4 regions of the Blautia sp. RTP21359st1_E11_RTP21359_211015 genome follow, and region 4 is predicted to be linked to each of the others. Evidence: predicted binding sites of a transcription regulator. Region 4 holds the regulator's gene; each other region holds the start of a gene.
The links. The regulator HrcA, encoded in region 4, represses chaperone genes, less so after heat shock. The targets are predictions, from matches to a motif close to TGTTAGCACTCNNNNNNNNNGAGTGCTAACA.
Positions count from the first base shown of each region.

Region 1: a site for HrcA is predicted at 1,570-1,600, ahead of AB5026_RS10420 (Hsp20/alpha crystallin family protein). Genes of this name have one in related genera too.
Region 2: a site for HrcA is predicted at 2,183-2,213, ahead of groES (co-chaperone GroES). Genes of this name have one in related genera too.
Region 3: a site for HrcA is predicted at 1,515-1,545, ahead of htpG (molecular chaperone HtpG). Genes of this name have one in related genera too.

Region 1 is NZ_JBDGAB010000026.1:30,446-34,910, reverse strand. It holds gene AB5026_RS10430 (YibE/F family protein) at 1-589, shown strand, start outside; gene AB5026_RS10425 (YibE/F family protein) at 586-1,332, shown strand; gene AB5026_RS10420 (Hsp20/alpha crystallin family protein) at 1,751-2,188, shown strand; gene AB5026_RS10415 (nucleoside hydrolase) at 2,593-3,555, shown strand; gene AB5026_RS10410 (3'-5' exonuclease) at 3,669-4,465, shown strand, end outside.
Region 2 is NZ_JBDGAB010000004.1:38,845-43,309, reverse strand. It holds gene AB5026_RS02315 (DUF6106 family protein) at 1-81, opposite strand, end outside; gene groL (chaperonin GroEL) at 195-1,814, opposite strand; gene groES (co-chaperone GroES) at 1,862-2,146, opposite strand; gene codY (GTP-sensing pleiotropic transcriptional regulator CodY) at 2,444-3,229, opposite strand; gene topA (type I DNA topoisomerase) at 3,375-4,465, opposite strand, start outside.
Region 3 is NZ_JBDGAB010000029.1:26,503-30,967, forward strand. It holds gene AB5026_RS11225 (LPXTG cell wall anchor domain-containing protein) at 1-1,421, shown strand, start outside; gene htpG (molecular chaperone HtpG) at 1,662-3,716, shown strand; gene AB5026_RS11235 (sporulation initiation factor Spo0A C-terminal domain-containing protein) at 3,997-4,329, shown strand; gene AB5026_RS11240 (DUF5721 family protein) at 4,330-4,465, opposite strand, start outside.
Region 4 is NZ_JBDGAB010000011.1:4,952-9,416, forward strand. It holds gene AB5026_RS05670 (glycoside hydrolase family 172 protein) at 1-391, shown strand, start outside; gene AB5026_RS05675 (ABC transporter substrate-binding protein) at 407-1,660, shown strand; gene hrcA (heat-inducible transcriptional repressor HrcA) at 1,837-2,880, shown strand; gene grpE (nucleotide exchange factor GrpE) at 2,899-3,534, shown strand; gene dnaK (molecular chaperone DnaK) at 3,588-4,465, shown strand, end outside.

The DNA of each region.
Region 1 (4,465 bases), on a different contig from region 4:
TAATGTCATCGCAGTTCTTTTTTCACTGACTACATTGATCTGCTTAAATGGAATTCATAGAAAAACATTTTCCTCAGTTCTTTCAACACTGTGTGTTCTGTTTCTGATCATGGCATTGTTTGAATTTTCTATTTATATGTACGGAGATCTGGATTATTCCAATCTGGAATACCTTGGAAGTACAGGCAATTCAGCAGATATATTCTGGGCAGATATTATGCTGACAGGACTTGGTGCAATTATGGATGTGACGGTGACGATCAGCGCAGCAATAGGAGAGATCGTGCGGAAAAATCCATCGGTTTCTCTGAGAAGACTGATACATTCCGGTCGTGAAATCGGATATGATATTATGGGAACCATGATAAATGTACTGCTGTTTGTTCTGGCAAGCGGCATGATTCCCATGTTCATACTTAAGATGAATAATGATATAAGCTTTGTAACGATCGTGAGATACCACATTCCATATGATATCTGTCGTTTTCTGATAGAAAGTATTGGAATTGTACTGGCAATACCGGTATCTGTTTTTATTGCTTCAGCGATTATGAAAATACCATCACGGAAAAGGGGTGTCAGAGAATGATCATTTTTCTTGCATTGATTTTAATTTTTCTGGTGATCTTGATTGGCGGAGAGCGTGGAGCCATGTCAATTATGACACTGGCGGGGAATATTGTAATTTTGTTTTTTTCAATTATGCTGATGTCTGCCGGTTTTCCTGTACTGCTCCTGATATTGGTGGCAGGTGCAGGTGTCTGTTATATTTCTCTGTTTTATCAGAATGGAAATAATCCAAAGACGCGGGCGGCTTTTCTGGCTACACTGCTGGTAATGTTACTTTTGTTTATTCCGATTTATATTATTACATGGAGATCAGGAAGTTACGGGTTAAATGAGTTGCAGATTTCGGAAGACGATTTTATGTATTATTACAGTACGGACCTTCATATTAACATGCTTCATGTAGGAATATTTGTAACTGTTTTCAGTACTCTTGGGGCTGTTATCGATACAGCATTATCTGTAACATCTTCTGTATATGAAGTCTGGACTCATAAAAACAGTCTGACAGCGAAAGAGCTTACAGCTTCCGGCTATCAGGTTGGGAAAGAAATTATCGGTACAACGGTAAATACGTTGCTGTTTGCTTATCTTGGAGGAACTATTTTATTATTTTCATACATTCAGACACAGCAATATACCCTGGAGATCATTCTTAATTCCCAGTTCCTATTCCAGGATGTTGCAGTCATGCTATCTGGTGCGGTAGCCTGCCTTATTACCGTCCCGGTATCGATTAAATGTATTATTCGACAGATCTCATGAAGCATATCTCCACTGCACTGAATACGGAATCCATGGTCCCGATACAGATGTTCTTTCCTGTATTCAGCAGACGTGGGCTCTCTTTTATGAAAGCAGTTATTATATTTATGTATTTATGGGAGTGTTTTTACAGGCAGTTCCATTTCTGATCCTGGGAGTCCTTCTATCTTCGGCGCTTCAGACATATGTATCGGAAAAATGGATCGTAAAATTACGTGAAATGTGAAGAAAGTGTGAAATTAGCACTCGCCTCTTGACAGTGCTAATAATGCGTGTTATAGTACATACAGAACAAAGGAAGAGAGAAAAAAGAAATCTTCCGGAGAAAGTTCTTACAGAATTTGCAGATGTTTTCAGAAACAGTAAATTAAAAACGCCTGCGCAGCACGCAGCGAATATAGATCAGGAGGAATGAGTTATGTTAATGCCAAGTATTTTCGGAGAAGATTTATTTGATGATTTTATGGGATATCCGACAGGCCGTCAGGCAGCTGCCAATGCTTATCCTCAGGTGAAGGATATGATGAAGACAGATATCCGTGATGTAGATGGCAATTATGAACTGGAGATCGATCTTCCGGGATTTAAGAAAGAGGATGTGAAGATCCAGCTGAAGAATGGTTATCTGAACATTCAGGCAACCAGAGAAGAGAAGAAGGACGAGAAGGATGATAAAGGTAAATATGTTCGCAGAGAACGTTATACAGGAACCTGCAACAGAAGCTTTTATGTAGGCTCGAGCATTAAGCATGAAGATATCCATGCGAAATATGAGAACGGAATCCTTCATGTAACCTTCCCGAAGGAAGAGACCAAGAAAGAAGCAGAAGAGAAGAAATTTGTTTCTATTGATTGATCAGCATTTATTGTGAAGCCCCGGTACTGGATTGCAAGCTCCGGGTGATGGAATATAGCATAATAACAATATCCGGAACAACCCAAACGGATATTGCAAATATTAAAGCTCCAAATTGCACATTGCATTTGTTTATATAAATGAATATAACCCCCTTTTTTCCACCCCTCTGCCAATGTCCGGCAGAGGGGTTCTTTACGTTTCAGCCTGAAGTACAGAGGTGAATTCTGATTACTGTTTACTGGTAATATTCCGCGAAGCGTGTTGCTGAGAACGGAGTGAACAGTAACGAATTCTGATTAACTTTACACTCTTTCCTCACTCTGTTATACTTGGAACAGGTAAACAGCGGAAATTCGGCAATACTATAAAATTGGGGAAAGAGTTTTTACAGAGGTGAATATATGGGAGATAAGATCAAGGTTATCATGGACTGTGATCCCGGAATCGATGACGGGATCGCACTGGCATATGCGGCAGCACATCAGGATGAACTGGAGCTGCTTGCAGTGACGACATCTGCAGGAAGTACCAGGATAGAAAGAGTGACCCAAAATGCACTGGAGCTGGTGGATTTTTACGGACTGAAGGTTCCGGTGGCAGGAGGCCAGGACCGTCCTCTTGTGAAAGCGGCAATTTATGCGGAAGAATTCCACGGAGAGACAGGGCTTGGCCATTGCGTACTGCCGGAAGCAAAATCAGAGGCTGCTTCTGATAATGCAGTGCTTTTTATACGTGACATTCTGAATGCCATTCCTGAGGGCGAGCAGGTAGTAATGATCGAAACTGCACCAATGACTAATCTTGCACTTCTGTTGAAGGTTTTTCCTGAAATAAAGAATAAGATCAGAAAAATTGTATTTACAGGCGGCGCAGCAAAAGGCGGAAACATCACACCGGCAGCGGAATTCAACATCTACGCAGATCCGGAGGCGGCAAAGATCGTATTCGATTCCGGAATCCCACTGATCATGTGCGGACTGGATGCTACCCTGAAATGTAATCTTACCAGAAACCAGATCATGAAGCTGTGCCAGTCCGGTGATCCGGCAGCCAGAGCCTGTGGAGATATGGCTGGCTACGTACTTGAAAACTTTTCCAAATATCGCTGCGTGGCAAGTATCCATGCTGCTGTACCGTTTATGTATCTCATCCATCCGGAGTTCTTTAAAACAGAAAAAGTATTCCTGGATGTGGATTGTTCAGACGGTGCCGGACGGGGTGCTACATTATGCGATTTTCGCTGGTGGCTACACGAAGAAGACGAAATGAAAGATATGATTCTGACAGATGCAGATACAGAAAGCTTCCAGCAGGAGCTGTTTGAAGCGATTTATTCTGTGTCCGAATGCAGAACCGGGAAATAACCGGGATCAGACCATGAAGCAGCTGCGTTCATAAGATATAGAGGAGCAGAACACAGTGCCTGATCTTTATAAGGATATCTGCGCACACTGTCAGATAAGAGGACAGAAAACCCATGAACTATATTGTATTTGACCTGGAATGGAACCAGAATCCGGATGGAAGAAGACATCCGGATAGTCGGCTCCCGTTTGAGATCATAGAGATCGGGGCAGTAAAATTAAATGAAAAAAGAGAGATCGTTGATACCTTTCAGTGCCTGATCAAGCCCAAAGTGTACCACTGGATCCACGACAGTATCCATGAAGTGATCCACGTGGATTATCATGAACTGGAAAAAGGCATCCCTTTTCCAAGGGCGATCCGCAGATTTCTGGAATGGTGCGGGGAGGAGTATCGCTTTTTTACCTGGGGAGACCAGGATGTGATGGAACTTCAGCGCAATATGAAATACTATAATCTTCTGAAGCTGATGCCAGGGCCGGTGCATTACTACGATGTGCAGAAACTTTTCAGCATAAAATTCGAGGATGGAATATCCAGGCGTTCCCTGGAATATGCTACAGACTACCTGCAGCTTCCCAAAAACCGGGATTTTCACCGGGCACTGGCAGATGCCAGCTATACTGCCAGGATACTCCTGGAGATCGATGAAGCCTGCATGATCCGCCATCCGTCCCTGGATGTATATCAGAATCCAAAATCCAGAGACAGCGAGATCTATATTTCCTATACAGACCATGACAAGTTTGTGTCCAGGGAATTTGTATCAAAGGAGCGTCTGATGAAGGATCGTACCATGGTAAGTACCATGTGTCCTATTTGCAGATGCCCTGCCAAGAGGAAGATCCGCTGGTTCAGTACCAACAATTCCAAGGTGTATTACAGCCTTGCCCTTTGCCATGAGCATGG
Region 2 (4,465 bases), on a different contig from region 4:
TGCAATAAGACCGTATTTTATAGCAAGATCCTTCCCTGTCTGTTTCTTCTTTACCAGAAGTTCTGAATATAAGTCACTCATTTGCTTCTTCCTTTCGTAATTTACTGATTTCTTTTGATTATAACACAAAAAGAGAGCCGCGTCCATGACGCAGGCCCTCTCATTTTGTAAATTATTTACCTGCCTGCTTGAAATTACATCATTCCCATTCCCGGGTTTGGTGCCGGAGCAGGAGTATCCTCTTTGATCGTAGAAACTACAGCCTCTGTTGTAAGAAGTGTAGATGCAACACTTGTTGCGTTCTGAAGTGCACTTCTTGTAACCTTTGCAGGATCAAGGATTCCATTTTCAACCATGTTTACATATTTCTCATTCAGAGCATCAAAGCCTGTACCTACCTCAGACTCTCTTACCTTGTTGATGATAACAGCGCCTTCCAGTCCTGCGTTTGCAGCAATGTGGAACAACGGAGCCTCAAGGGCTTTCAGGATCACATAAGCACCTGTCTTCTCATCTCCCTCAAGTGTTGTTGCAAGCTTTGCAACCTCTTTGGAAGCATGGATGTAAGCAGATCCGCCGCCTGCGATGATACCTTCCTCAACAGCTGCTCTTGTTGCTGCAAGAGCATCCTCAAGACGAAGCTTTGCTTCTTTCATCTCTGTCTCAGTAGCAGCACCTACACGGATAACAGCTACGCCGCCTGCCAGTTTTGCAAGTCTTTCCTGAAGTTTTTCTTTATCAAACTCGGATTTTGTCTCCTCGATCTGCGCACGGATCTGAGCAACACGTTTTGCGATGGCATCTTTATCGCCAAGACCGTCAACGATAACTGTATTCTCTTTCGCAACCTTAACGGATTTTGCACGTCCGAGCTGCTCCATTTTAGCTTCCTTCAGATCAAGACCGAGCTCGTCAGAGATCACCTGTCCACCTGTCAGGATCGCAATATCCTGAAGCATCTCTTTTCTTCTGTCTCCATAGCCAGGTGCTTTAACAGCTACTACCTGGAAGGTTCCTCTCAGTTTGTTAACGATCAGGGTTGTGAGAGCCTCACCCTCAACATCTTCTGCAATGATGAGAAGCTTTGCACCAGCCTGAACAACCTGCTCAAGAAGCGGAAGGATCTCCTGGATGTTGCTGATCTTCTTATCTGTGATCAGAATATACGGATCATCAAGAGTTGCCTCCATCTTCTCCATATCTGTAGACATGTATGCGGAAATATATCCACGGTCAAACTGCATACCTTCAACAAGGTCAAGCTCTGTATGCATGGTCTTGGACTCCTCAACAGTGATAACACCATCCTTGGAAACCTTCTCCATAGCGTCTGCAACCAGCTGTCCAACCTGCTCATCACTTGCAGAGATTGCGGCTACATTAGCGATCTGAGCTTTTCCGTTGATTGCCTGGCTCATGTTCTTGATTGCTTCTACTGCAACATCTGTTGCTTTTTTCATTCCTTTTCTGAGGATGATCGGGTTCGCTCCTGCTGCCAGGTTCTTCATTCCCTCATGTACCATTGCCTGTGCAAGTACGGTTGCTGTTGTAGTACCATCACCAGCTACATCGTTTGTCTTGGATGCAACCTCTTTGATGATCTGAGCACCCATATTCTCGAATCCGTCCTCAAGCTCGATCTCTTTTGCAATGGAAACACCATCGTTTGTGATAAGCGGAGCACCGAAAGATTTGTCAAGTACTACATTTCTTCCTTTCGGTCCAAGTGTTACTCTTACTGTATCTGCAAGTTTATTTACACCAGCTTCAAGTGCTGCTCTTGCTTCTGCGCCATATTTGATCTCTTTTGCCATGATAAAATGACCTCCTATTTATATTGATATACGATAAGATGTTTATATTATTTAATGATTGCCAGGATATCTTCCTGCTTTACAATAATATAATCCGTTCCATCCATCTTTACTTCTGTTCCTGCATATTTGGAATAGATAACAGTATTTCCGACTTCTACTTCCATTTTTACTTCTTTCCCGTTTACAACTCCGCCAGGTCCAACTGCAATAACCTCTGCCTGCTGTGGTTTCTCCTGTGCCTGTCCCGGAAGCACGATTCCGGATGCTGTTGTCTCTTCTGCTTCAACCTGTTTTAATACTACTCTGTCGCCTAAAGGTACTAACTTCATGATCTATGTTCCTCCTTTATAAGTTCCATCTTCGCCTGCTAGCACTCACTTTATACGAGTGCTAATCACTATGGCTATATTAGTGAATTTCACATATTTTCGCAACCCTTTTAAGATATGGTTTTTCTGTATTATTCTGGTTTTATCTCTTTTATACTCTTGTTTTCTCTTGTTTTCTTAATTTCATTATTTATTTTGATTTTATGAAACAGACAAAAAAGAGACTCCCACGCTAGCGGGAAGTCTCTTTTGTCACGTTCTTTATCTTATATCAAGCATCTGACAGTGCTGATCACATTATGCCTTCTTGCTTCTCTGTGCTTTTATTTCCTCAAGCTCATCAAAGATCACTTCATTAAGAACTTTAATGTAAGTTCCCTTCATACCGGATGAACGGGATTCGATCACACCTGCACTCTCGAATTTACGCAGTGCATTTACGATCACGGATCTGGTGATACCTACACGGTCAGCGATCTTGCTGGCAACCAAGATACCCTCATCCCCATCCAGCTCATCAAAAATATGGATGATCGCCTCAAGTTCTGAGAAGGACAGTGTACTGAATGCTGATTTAACGATCTGCTGTTTTCTGTCTTCTTCTGCGTTCTCGTCATGAACCGCACGCATCATTTCCAGGCCAACAACTGTTGTACCATACTCGCTGACGATAATATCCTCAATATCATAGGGATGATCATTGCGATACATGAATAACGTTCCCAGTCTCTCACCTGCAATATCGATCGGATTCACGATTCCCTGATAATTTCCGGGTACATGCTCAAAGCCAAGTGTCTGGAGATTGACATTCTCCTTTGTGGAAAGAACACCAAGAAATCTCTCATTCAATAACGGGTCGATATGTCCGCCGATCTTGTCATCGATCAGCTCTGTGATCTCATCCACACCCGGGCAGATACTGACTCCCAGAACCTTACCTTTCTTACTGAGTACCAGGATATTGGAACTTAAGGTTTCCATGAGCACCTGGCAAATGTCGTTAAACACTACCTTGCTTGAGCTGCTGTTATGCAGAAGCTTATTGATTTTTCTAGTTTTATCTAGCAACTGAACGCTCATTTTTCCTCCTTTCACTTTCGTACCTTGAAAGAAATCGTTTTTCTAGTCTAATATTACACGTTATTCTGGAAATTTACAAGACTTTTTTATATTTTTTTATTTTTAACGGGATTTTCTGAAAATTGGTGGAAAAGCATTTATTCAATCAATCTTCATCTTTTGGTTTTTGTTCCACATATCCGCAGGTTTCCTGGCTGCAAACCAGCTTATTTCCCTTTTCGAGCATATAATTACCACATTTCGGACATTTCTTTGCAGAAGGTTTCTGCCAGGACATAAAATCACATTCCGGATTATTCTCACATCCGTAATATTTTCTGCCTTTTTTCGTTTTTTTCATGACAATTTCGCCGCCGCACTTCGGACATGCAACACCGATCTTCTCATAATATGGTTTTGTATTACGGCAGTCCGGAAATCCGGGGCATGCAAGAAATCTTCCATGAGGACCGTACTTGATCACCATGTTGCGGCCACAGTTGTCACAGATCACATCCGTAACCTCATCCTGTATATCAACTTTCTCAAGCTCTTTCTCAGCCTCATCCACATCATGCTTCAGATCCGGATAGAAGTTACGTACAACCGTTTTCCACTGTACGGTACCTGCTTCCACGCAGTCCAAAAGCCCCTCCATAGTTGCTGTAAAGTTTACATCCACAATACTTGGAAAAGCCTGTTTCATAATATTATTAACAACCTCTCCAAGCTCTGTGACGTAAAGATTTTTCTGTTCCTTGGATACATAGCGTCTGCTGATGATCGTTGTGATGGTCGGCGCATACGTACTCGGACGTCCGATTCCAAGCTCTTCCATAGTCTTTACAAGTGAAGCCTCTGTGTAATGTGCCGGCGGCTGTGTAAAATGCTGCTCCGGCTTCAATTCTTTCAGCTTCAGCTCCATCCCCTTTTCCAGACTTTGACTTAAAACATTGCCCTTTTTGTCATCGCCTTCTTCTGTGTACACAGACATAAAGCCATCAAAGGCAACCTTGGATGCTGCAACCGTGAACACATACTCACCTGCTCCGATCTTGACAGACGTGGTCTCATAACGTGCCGGTGCCATTCTGCTCGCCGCAAAACGTCTCCAGATCAGCTGATATAAACGGAACTGATCCCTGGTCAGGGATTCCTTCACCAGAACTGGTGTCCTCGCAATATCTGTAGGACGGATCGCCTCATGAGCATCCTGTATCTTCTGTCCGTTTTTGATCGCCTTCTCTGTCTGAGAAA
Region 3 (4,465 bases), on a different contig from region 4:
CTCTGAAGTTTGGAACACTGGAACAGGGCTATGAGACTGCGCCGGATGCACAGCCTGTAACCGTAGAGAATACAGGTACAGAGGCTATCCGGATCCAGCTTTCTGCTCCGGAGGATTATGAGGTGGGAGAGCTTTCTGCGGAAGTGCTCAATCCCGGAGATAAGGCGGCAATCTTTACCGTACAGCCCAAGACCGGTCTTCAGGCCGGAGATCACAGCGATACGATTTCTGTGACAGATCAGAATACCGGAAACACACTGGCTGAAGTCCGGCTGGAATTTACAGTTTCGGAACCGGAACCCAATCCCGGTCTTTCGGTAACAGACAGTCTGGAGTTTGGAACCAAAGAGGAAGGCTATAAGGAACTTCCTGATGCGAAGACAGTTACAGTTACCAACACCGGAAATACAAAGATCGTTCTGAAACAGCCTTCATCAAATGCATATACAATTGGTACACTTTCCGCCACAGAGCTGGAAGCAGGAGATAATGCAACCTTTAGCGTACAGCCGGTCAGCGGACTTTCACAGGGGGAATATCTGGAAGACATTGTGATCGCCAATGATGCAAATGTGGAAGCTTATGTAAATGTCCATTTCAGCGTTACAAAGAAAAAAACAGATAACGGTAAGAAGGCGAATAACCTTACAGGCATCAAAAAGCCATCCGATATCAAAGATCTACCCAATGGAACCCAGAAAACCCAGAAAGCCCTGAAGCTTCCGGGAACAGTAAAGATCACTACAACAAAGGGAGAGCAGAAGGCATCTGTTAAATGGGATGTTAAGGGATCTTCTTATGATCCGTCTTCTGCAGAACGTCAGATATTTAATGTAAAAGGTACCGTCATTCTTCCGGAGGGGGTTAAGAATCCCAACAAGATCAGTACAGTGATCGCAGTAAGTATTACAGTAAATGGATATCAGGGCACGGAAGCCGCTGCATCGGACAATAAGATCACAGGCATTGATTCCAATGGCAAGTATGATACCAATACAAAGATCACCTTTACAGCAGCTGGTGCAGGAATGGATAATACAAACCCGCGTAAGGGAGATACCAGATATCAGCCGAAGAGCTGGAAGATCACAGAGACCCGTACCTGGGATGGAGAGCCTTATACTGCAACATTCCGTGTCAGCAAGCCGGGAAAATATACTCTGAAAGTTACCTTTGGACAGCAGAAATACGACGGCTCCAGCTGGAAGGATACCGGTACACAGTCAGAAAGTACGGTTACTTTTACGGTATCACAGGCAGCAGTTCTTACTGCGACTCCGAGTCCGGCAGTGACACAGACAAATCAGAAATCTGCAGTGCAGACGGGAGACAGTACACCGATCATGACATTTGTGATCATTTTGATCGTGGCTGTGGTATGTATTGGAGGAATCCTTGTATATCGTAGAAAGAAAAAATAAGAACAGAATGTAGAAGATAGTTTTACAGCACCCTCCGTACAAAAAATGTACGGAGGGATTTTTTTGCACATAGAGATCCGTTTTACATGCTGTTACTAGCACTCTATAATGATGAGTGCTAAATTTTTCTTGACTTTTGTAAAAAGTCGTATTAGTATATATTTATTGAAAAAAACAACAGGTTTCCGGCTCTGTCGGAACATCAGAAATAAAAATAAAAACAAAAGGAGAGTGACATATATGTCAGCAAAACATGGCAGTTTATCAATCAACAGTGAAAATATTTTTCCGATTATCAAGAAATGGTTATATTCCGACCATGATATTTTTGTAAGAGAGATGATCTCCAACGGATGCGATGCGATCACCAAACTGAGAAAGCTGGAAGTTATGGGAGATTATACATTCCCGGAAGGTTACAAACCGGCTGTAAATGTTATCGTTGATCCGGATCAGAAAACTTTGAAGTTTATCGATAACGGTATTGGTATGACAGCAGATGAAGTAGAGGAATATATCACACAGATCGCTTTTTCCGGTGCCACAGAGTTTCTTGAGAAATATAAGGATAAAACAACGGATGATCAGATGATCGGTCATTTCGGACTTGGATTTTATTCTGCATTTATGGTTGCAGATGAAGTTCATATTGATACTCTCTCTTACAAGGAGGGTTCCACACCGGTACATTGGACCTGTGACGGTGGTACGGAGTATGAGATGGCAGACGGAAACAAAACAGAACCGGGAACAGAGATCACTCTTTTCCTCAATGAGGAAAGCCTGGAGTTTGCCAATGAATATCGTATGAGAGAGGTTATCGAGAAATACTGTTCTTTCATGCCGGTAAATATCTATCTTTCCAAAGCAAATGCTGAACAGGAGTATGAAACCATCGATGAGGCAGATCTCCGTGAAGATGATGTGGTAGTTGAACATATCCATGAGGATGCCAAGACAGAGGAAAAGGAGAATGATAAAGGCGAGAAAGAAGTTGTGGAAGTTTCTCCTGCCAAAGATAAAGTAAAGATCAATAAACGGCCGGTATCCTTAAGCGATACACAGCCGCTCTGGATGAAACACCCAAATGAGTGCACGGATGAAGAGTATAAAGAATTTTACCGTAAGGTATTTATGGATTACAAGGAACCGCTGTTCTGGATCCATCTGAACATGGACTATCCGTTCAACCTGAAGGGTATCCTGTATTTCCCGAAGATCAGGACAGAGTATGATTCCATTGAGGGAACCATCAAGCTTTATAATAATCAGGTATTTATTGCAGATAACATCAAAGAGGTGATCCCGGAATTCCTTCTTCTTCTGAAAGGCGTGATCGACTGTCCGGATCTTCCACTGAATGTTTCCCGTTCTGCACTGCAGAATGATGGTTTTGTGAAAAAGATTTCTGAATACATCACCAAGAAAGTAGCAGATAAGCTCACCGGAATGTGCAAGACAGACAGAGAGTCTTATGAGAAGTACTGGGATGATATCAGCCCGTTTATCAAATTTGGATGCATCAAGGATGCGAAATTTGGTGAGAAGATGAATGATTATATCCTCTTTAAGAATCTGGATGGCAAATATCTTACCCTGAAAGACTGCATTGAGGAAAATAAAAAAGAAGAAACAAAAGCAGCTGAAGAGGAGAAGACAGAGGAGAAAGCTTCTGAAGGATCCCAGAATGAGGAACCGGAAAAAACGGTGATCTATTATGTGACCGATGAGGTACAGCAGAGCCAGTACATTAATATGTTCCGTGAAGCGGGTAAAGATGCTGTACTGCTGAAGCATGTGATCGATTCACAGTTTATTTCCCATCTTGAACAGCAGGATCAGACGATCCAGTTCAAGAGAATTGATGCCGATCTGACAGAAGAGCTTCGTGAAGACGGAGAAGCGGATGAAACAACAGTCAAGACACTTACTGAGGTGTTCCGTAAGAATCTTGGCAAGGATAAACTTGAAGTAAAAGTAGAGAAGCTGAAAAATGAGGGAACTGCAGCGATGATCACTCTTCCTGAGGAGAGCCGCCGTATGCAGGATATGATGAAAATGTACAATATGTACGGAATGGATCCGAATATGTTCGGTGGTCAGGAAGTACTTGTACTGAACGCAAATCATCCTCTTGTAAGATTTATAGCAGAAAATCAGGGATCAGAGTATGTTCCGGTGATCTGTGAACAGCTTTATGATCTTGCAATGATGAGCCATAAACAGCTTTCTCCTGAAGAAATGACAAAATTTGTAAAGAGAAGCAACGATATCCTTATGGTCCTTACAAAATAAAACGACATATAAAATGATCGAAAGGCTTTGCCCGTAATGGGGCGAAGCCTTTGCTTTTTTTATAACAATATGTGTATCTTTAACACAATTATAGGAATTTTAAATAAAATAATAGATATTAAATAAAAATAACCTGTAAAATATGACTAAAAATTTAAATTAGTATCTAATATGTATAAAATAAATTTTCAGAAGAAAGCGAAAAATATAGATAACTGTCGTATTATACATAAGGGAGTGCTTTTAAAAAGAGAAAAAAATGAAATGGAGGAACAAATGTATGAAAAAGGTGTATGGATTGATCAGAAGACTTGGTGCAAATTCGAAATACAAAGGATATTTTTTCGTTGCGGAAGCGGTAAAGATTTCCATGGGGGATCAGTATAAACCATTGCGGATCACAAAGGATATTTATCCATACCTGGCGCGGAAGTACAGATCAACACCTACCAATATTGAGCATGATATCAGAACAATGGTAAATGTGTGTTGGGAAGGAAATAAAAAACTGCTGGATGAGATTGCAGGATATCCTCTAGAATACAAGCCTACCAACAGTGAATTTATTGATATGCTTGCGTATTATCTGAGGGAAATAGAAGAAGAGAATTGACTATAGCCTTTCAAAAAGAATCTGATTCCTGGACAGAAAGCTCAGGATCATATCATCCCAGAGCTGCTCTGGGCGTTTATCCATAGAGAATGTTTTAAGAGAGGTTCCGGTAGTACAAAGAAGGCTGTTATTTTTA
Region 4 (4,465 bases):
TGAGGAGTATCCGACCATCTGTGGAACAGGAACGGAAGATTACTTTGGTGGTTCCTGGAGCTTTGCCAAACAGGTGGATGGAAAAACCGTGGAACAGAATTATAACACGCCGTATCTGGGATATCCGTATTATTCTGCCCATGACGAGCTGATCCACAATTTTTATCATAATGATGACTGCCCGCCAATGAGAGGCTTTTACAGATGGCATTTACAGGATCCAATCTGCTTTGAAGAGGATCTTCGCGTTACGATTCAGCAGATAGGCGTCGGATACCGTGGCCTGTTTGAACGACAGGATGATGTGGCAAGTGTAGCGTACTGGTATCAGACACTTCCTCATGCACCGTTCCAGCCGTTGATGTCAAAAGAGGATAGATGGCCCAGATAAAAAGGGTGGTAGAGATTGAAAAAACAGGTATTTTGCGGGGTATTTGCCCTGGCTCTGGCAGTGACAGGATGTGGAGTCCAGAAGAAGGAGGCTGCATCTGATATTGTGCCGGAGAACAGACAGGAACTGACGATCCTTCATGTGGATGCAGGCACAGAAGGCTTTGATTCTTTTATCAGCCAGGCGGAAAAAGATCTTGGAATAAAGATCCATATTGAAAAATGTCCGGCCAATGCGGACAATCGCCAGGCCAAAATAGCAACTCTTCTGACATCAGGAGATGATTCTGTTGATCTGATCACAGTAAATGATGAGATGATATCCGAATTTAAACATAAGGGATTTCTTCTTCCGTTGGAAGATACGGTTATGACAGAGGAGACAGCGGCGAATTTTCTGCAGGAATACCTGAAAGAAATATGCATGTCAGACGGACATATTTTTTCGGTACCGTTCAGGATGGATATCATGGCATTCTGGGTGAACCAGGAATTGCTGGATCAGGCTGGTCTGGACAGACTCTCCTGTCTCAGTGATCTTGAGATCCTTCAGAAAAAGCTTCAGAATACGGGAAAATATGCATATGGGGATGCATGGGAGATTTCTTACATATATAATAGTATCAGCGAGTATGTCGATTTTTTCGGAGGAGATTATACAGACTGGACGGATCCGAAAACAAGAGAAGCGGCAGAATATATGAAGCGAATGCTGGATACAGGGATGATATCAGAGGAGAATCTGATCGACCAGCATGACCAGCTGAATGAAAAATTTATAAACGGCCAGTATGGATGTATGTTTATGTATACCGGTGTGTTGAGTACTTTTCAGAATGCAGGCGTGTATGGAAAAGATAAGATCCATATGGCACCATTTCCGGAATTTGACGAGAAGGTGACCAATATCGCAACCTGGCAGTATGTACTGAATAAAAATTCTGATCATAAAGAAGCAGCTCTGAAGTTCCTTCAGTATGTGTCCGGATATGAGGCCAGTAAAAATTACGGACAGCTGACAAAAATGTGTCCGGCAAGACTGGATGTGATCGAGGATAAGAATTTTGATCTGGATGGCATTGAAATGATCCGGCAATATCTGAAAGATTATAAGCTGAAGGCAAGACCACTGTGTGCCGATTCCATAGAAGCCGTTTCGTCCATGGGAACGGAATTTCAGAAATATATGCTGGGACAGAAAACAGAAGCGGAATTTTTTGCCGGGGCACAGAACTGCATAGACCAGTATTACAAAAAAGCATCGTACTGATGCTTTTTTTGTTTTGAAAAAATAAGAACTTTTTTTCAAAACATATTGACAAATATTTTACATGGTGATATCTTAAAGACTGTAGATGTTAGCACTCCACTAAAATGAGTGCTAACAGATGTAAAAAAAGAATCAACATCCGTCAGGAAAGAATAAAAAGGAAAGGAGATGGATTCATGGAAGAGGTGTTGAATGAGCGCAAGCAAAAAATCTTAAAAGCAATCATCAAGACCTATATGGAAACCGGAGAACCGGTTGGTTCCAGGACCATTTCCAAGTATGCGGATCTCAATGTCAGTTCCGCAACGATCCGAAATGAAATGTCAGACCTGACAGATATGGGCTATATCGTCCAGCCTCATACCTCAGCAGGAAGGATTCCTTCAGATAAGGGCTACAGACTTTACGTCAATGAGTTGATGAAGGAGAAGGAAGCGGAGGTCGCAGAGCTGCGAGATCTGATCATTGAGAAGACAGATAAGATGGATAAGGTGCTTAAGAAGGTTGCGAAGGTTCTTGCTTCCAATACCAACTATGCTACCATGGTTTCCGTTCCGCAGTACAGCGGCAACAAGATCAAGTTCATCCAGCTGTCGAGAATGAGCGAACTTCAGCTTGTGGCAGTGGTTGTCAGTGACAACAACACAGTCCGGAACCAGATCATCAATCTGGATGAGGAAATGGACGACCAGACGATCCTGAAACTGAATCTTCTTCTTAACACCAATCTCAATGGGATCCCGATCCAGGATATCAACCTTGGGATGATCGCCAGACTGAAGGAACAGGCAGGCAGCCACAGCGGTGTGGTGGCAACGGTTCTGGATGCAGTGGCAGCCACCATTCATGTGGAAGAGGAAGATATGGAGATCTATACTTCAGGTGCAACTAACATTTTCAAGTATCCGGAGCTTGCCGATAAAGAGAAGGCAACGGAGCTGATCTCCGCATTTGAGGAGAAGCATGAACTTGCCGATCTTGTAAAAGAACAGATGTCAGATGGAGAGAATACAGGAATTCAGGTTTACATCGGTGATGAGATGCCAATCCAGACCATGAAGGACTGCAGCATTGTAACTGCCAGATATGAACTGGGAGACGGAATGTACGGAACCATCGGGATCATCGGTCCCAAACGAATGGATTATGAGAATGTAGTGGACAGTCTGAAGGAACTGAAGAATCATCTGGATGACGTTTTGAAAAAGAAGAAAACTTAGAAAGGCGGTAGAAAAAAAGTGTCGGAGGAAACAAAGAAAACATCCGAAGAGCAGGAAGCGGAGAAGGAAATCCCCGTAACTGACGGAGATCAGGAAGAAGAAAACCTGACACCGGAGGGAGAAGATCTGCCGGAGGAAGAAAACAATACTCCAGGCGAAGAAGCTGCCTCAGAGGATAAAAAAGAAGAAAAATCAAAAACTTCCTTCTTCGGAAAGAAGAAAAAAGATAAATCTGAGCAGAAGGTGGAGGAACTTACCGATCGCCTGAAGCGTACCATGGCTGAATTTGATAATTTCCGTAAAAGAACGGAAAAAGAAAAATCCAGTATGTACATCATCGGAGCAAAAGAGATCGTTGAAAAGATCCTGCCGGTTGTGGATAACTTTGAAAGAGGTCTTGCACAGGCACAGGAAGGCGATGCTTTTGCAGATGGAATGAAAATGATCTACAAGCAGCTTACCACAACACTGGATGAGCTTGGCGTGAAGCCGATCGAAGCAGTGGGAAAGGAATTCAACCCGGATTTCCATAATGCAGTGATGCATGTGGAGGATGAAGAGGTTGGAGAGAACATCGTGGTGGAAGAATTCCAGAAGGGTTACACCTACAAGGATTTCGTAGTACGCCACAGTATGGTGAAGGTTGCGAACTAACTGACAACAAACTTTATTTTAACAGATACAGACTAAAACAGGAGGAAAAAATCATGGGAAAGATTATTGGTATTGACTTAGGTACAACAAACAGCTGTGTAGCCGTAATGGAAGGTGGACAGCCGACAGTTATCGCAAATACAGAAGGCGCAAGAACAACACCATCCGTTGTAGCATTCACAAAAACAGGAGAGCGTCTGGTAGGTGAGCCTGCAAAACGTCAGGCAGTTACAAATGCAGACAGAACGATCTCCTCTATCAAAAGAGAGATGGGTACCGATTACCGTGTAACCATCGATGACAAGAAATATTCTCCACAGGAGATCTCCGCAATGATCCTTCAGAAACTGAAAAAGGATGCAGAGGCATATCTTGGTGAGAAAGTAACAGAGGCAGTTATCACAGTTCCGGCTTACTTCAACGATGCTCAGCGTCAGGCTACCAAAGATGCAGGTAAGATCGCAGGTCTTGATGTAAAACGTATCATCAACGAGCCTACAGCAGCAGCTCTTGCATATGGTCTTGACAATGAGAAAGAGCAGAAGATCATGGTATACGACCTTGGCGGTGGTACATTTGATGTATCTGTGATCGAGATTGGTGATGGTGTTATCGAGGTTCTTTCCACAGCTGGTAACAACCGTCTTGGTGGAGATGACTTTGATAAGAAAGTCACAGATTACATGCTTGCTGAGTTCAAGAGAACAGAGGGCGTAGACTTAAGCAATGATAAGATGGCTCTTCAGAGACTGAAAGAGGCAGCTGAGAAGGCTAAGAAAGAGCTTTCTTCCGCAACAACAACAAACATCAACCTTCCGTTCATCACAGCTACAGCTGAGGGACCGAAGCATTTCGATATGAACCTTACAAGAGCTAAATTTGATGAGCTGACACATGATCTTGTAGAGATGACAGCAGAGCCGGTTCGCCG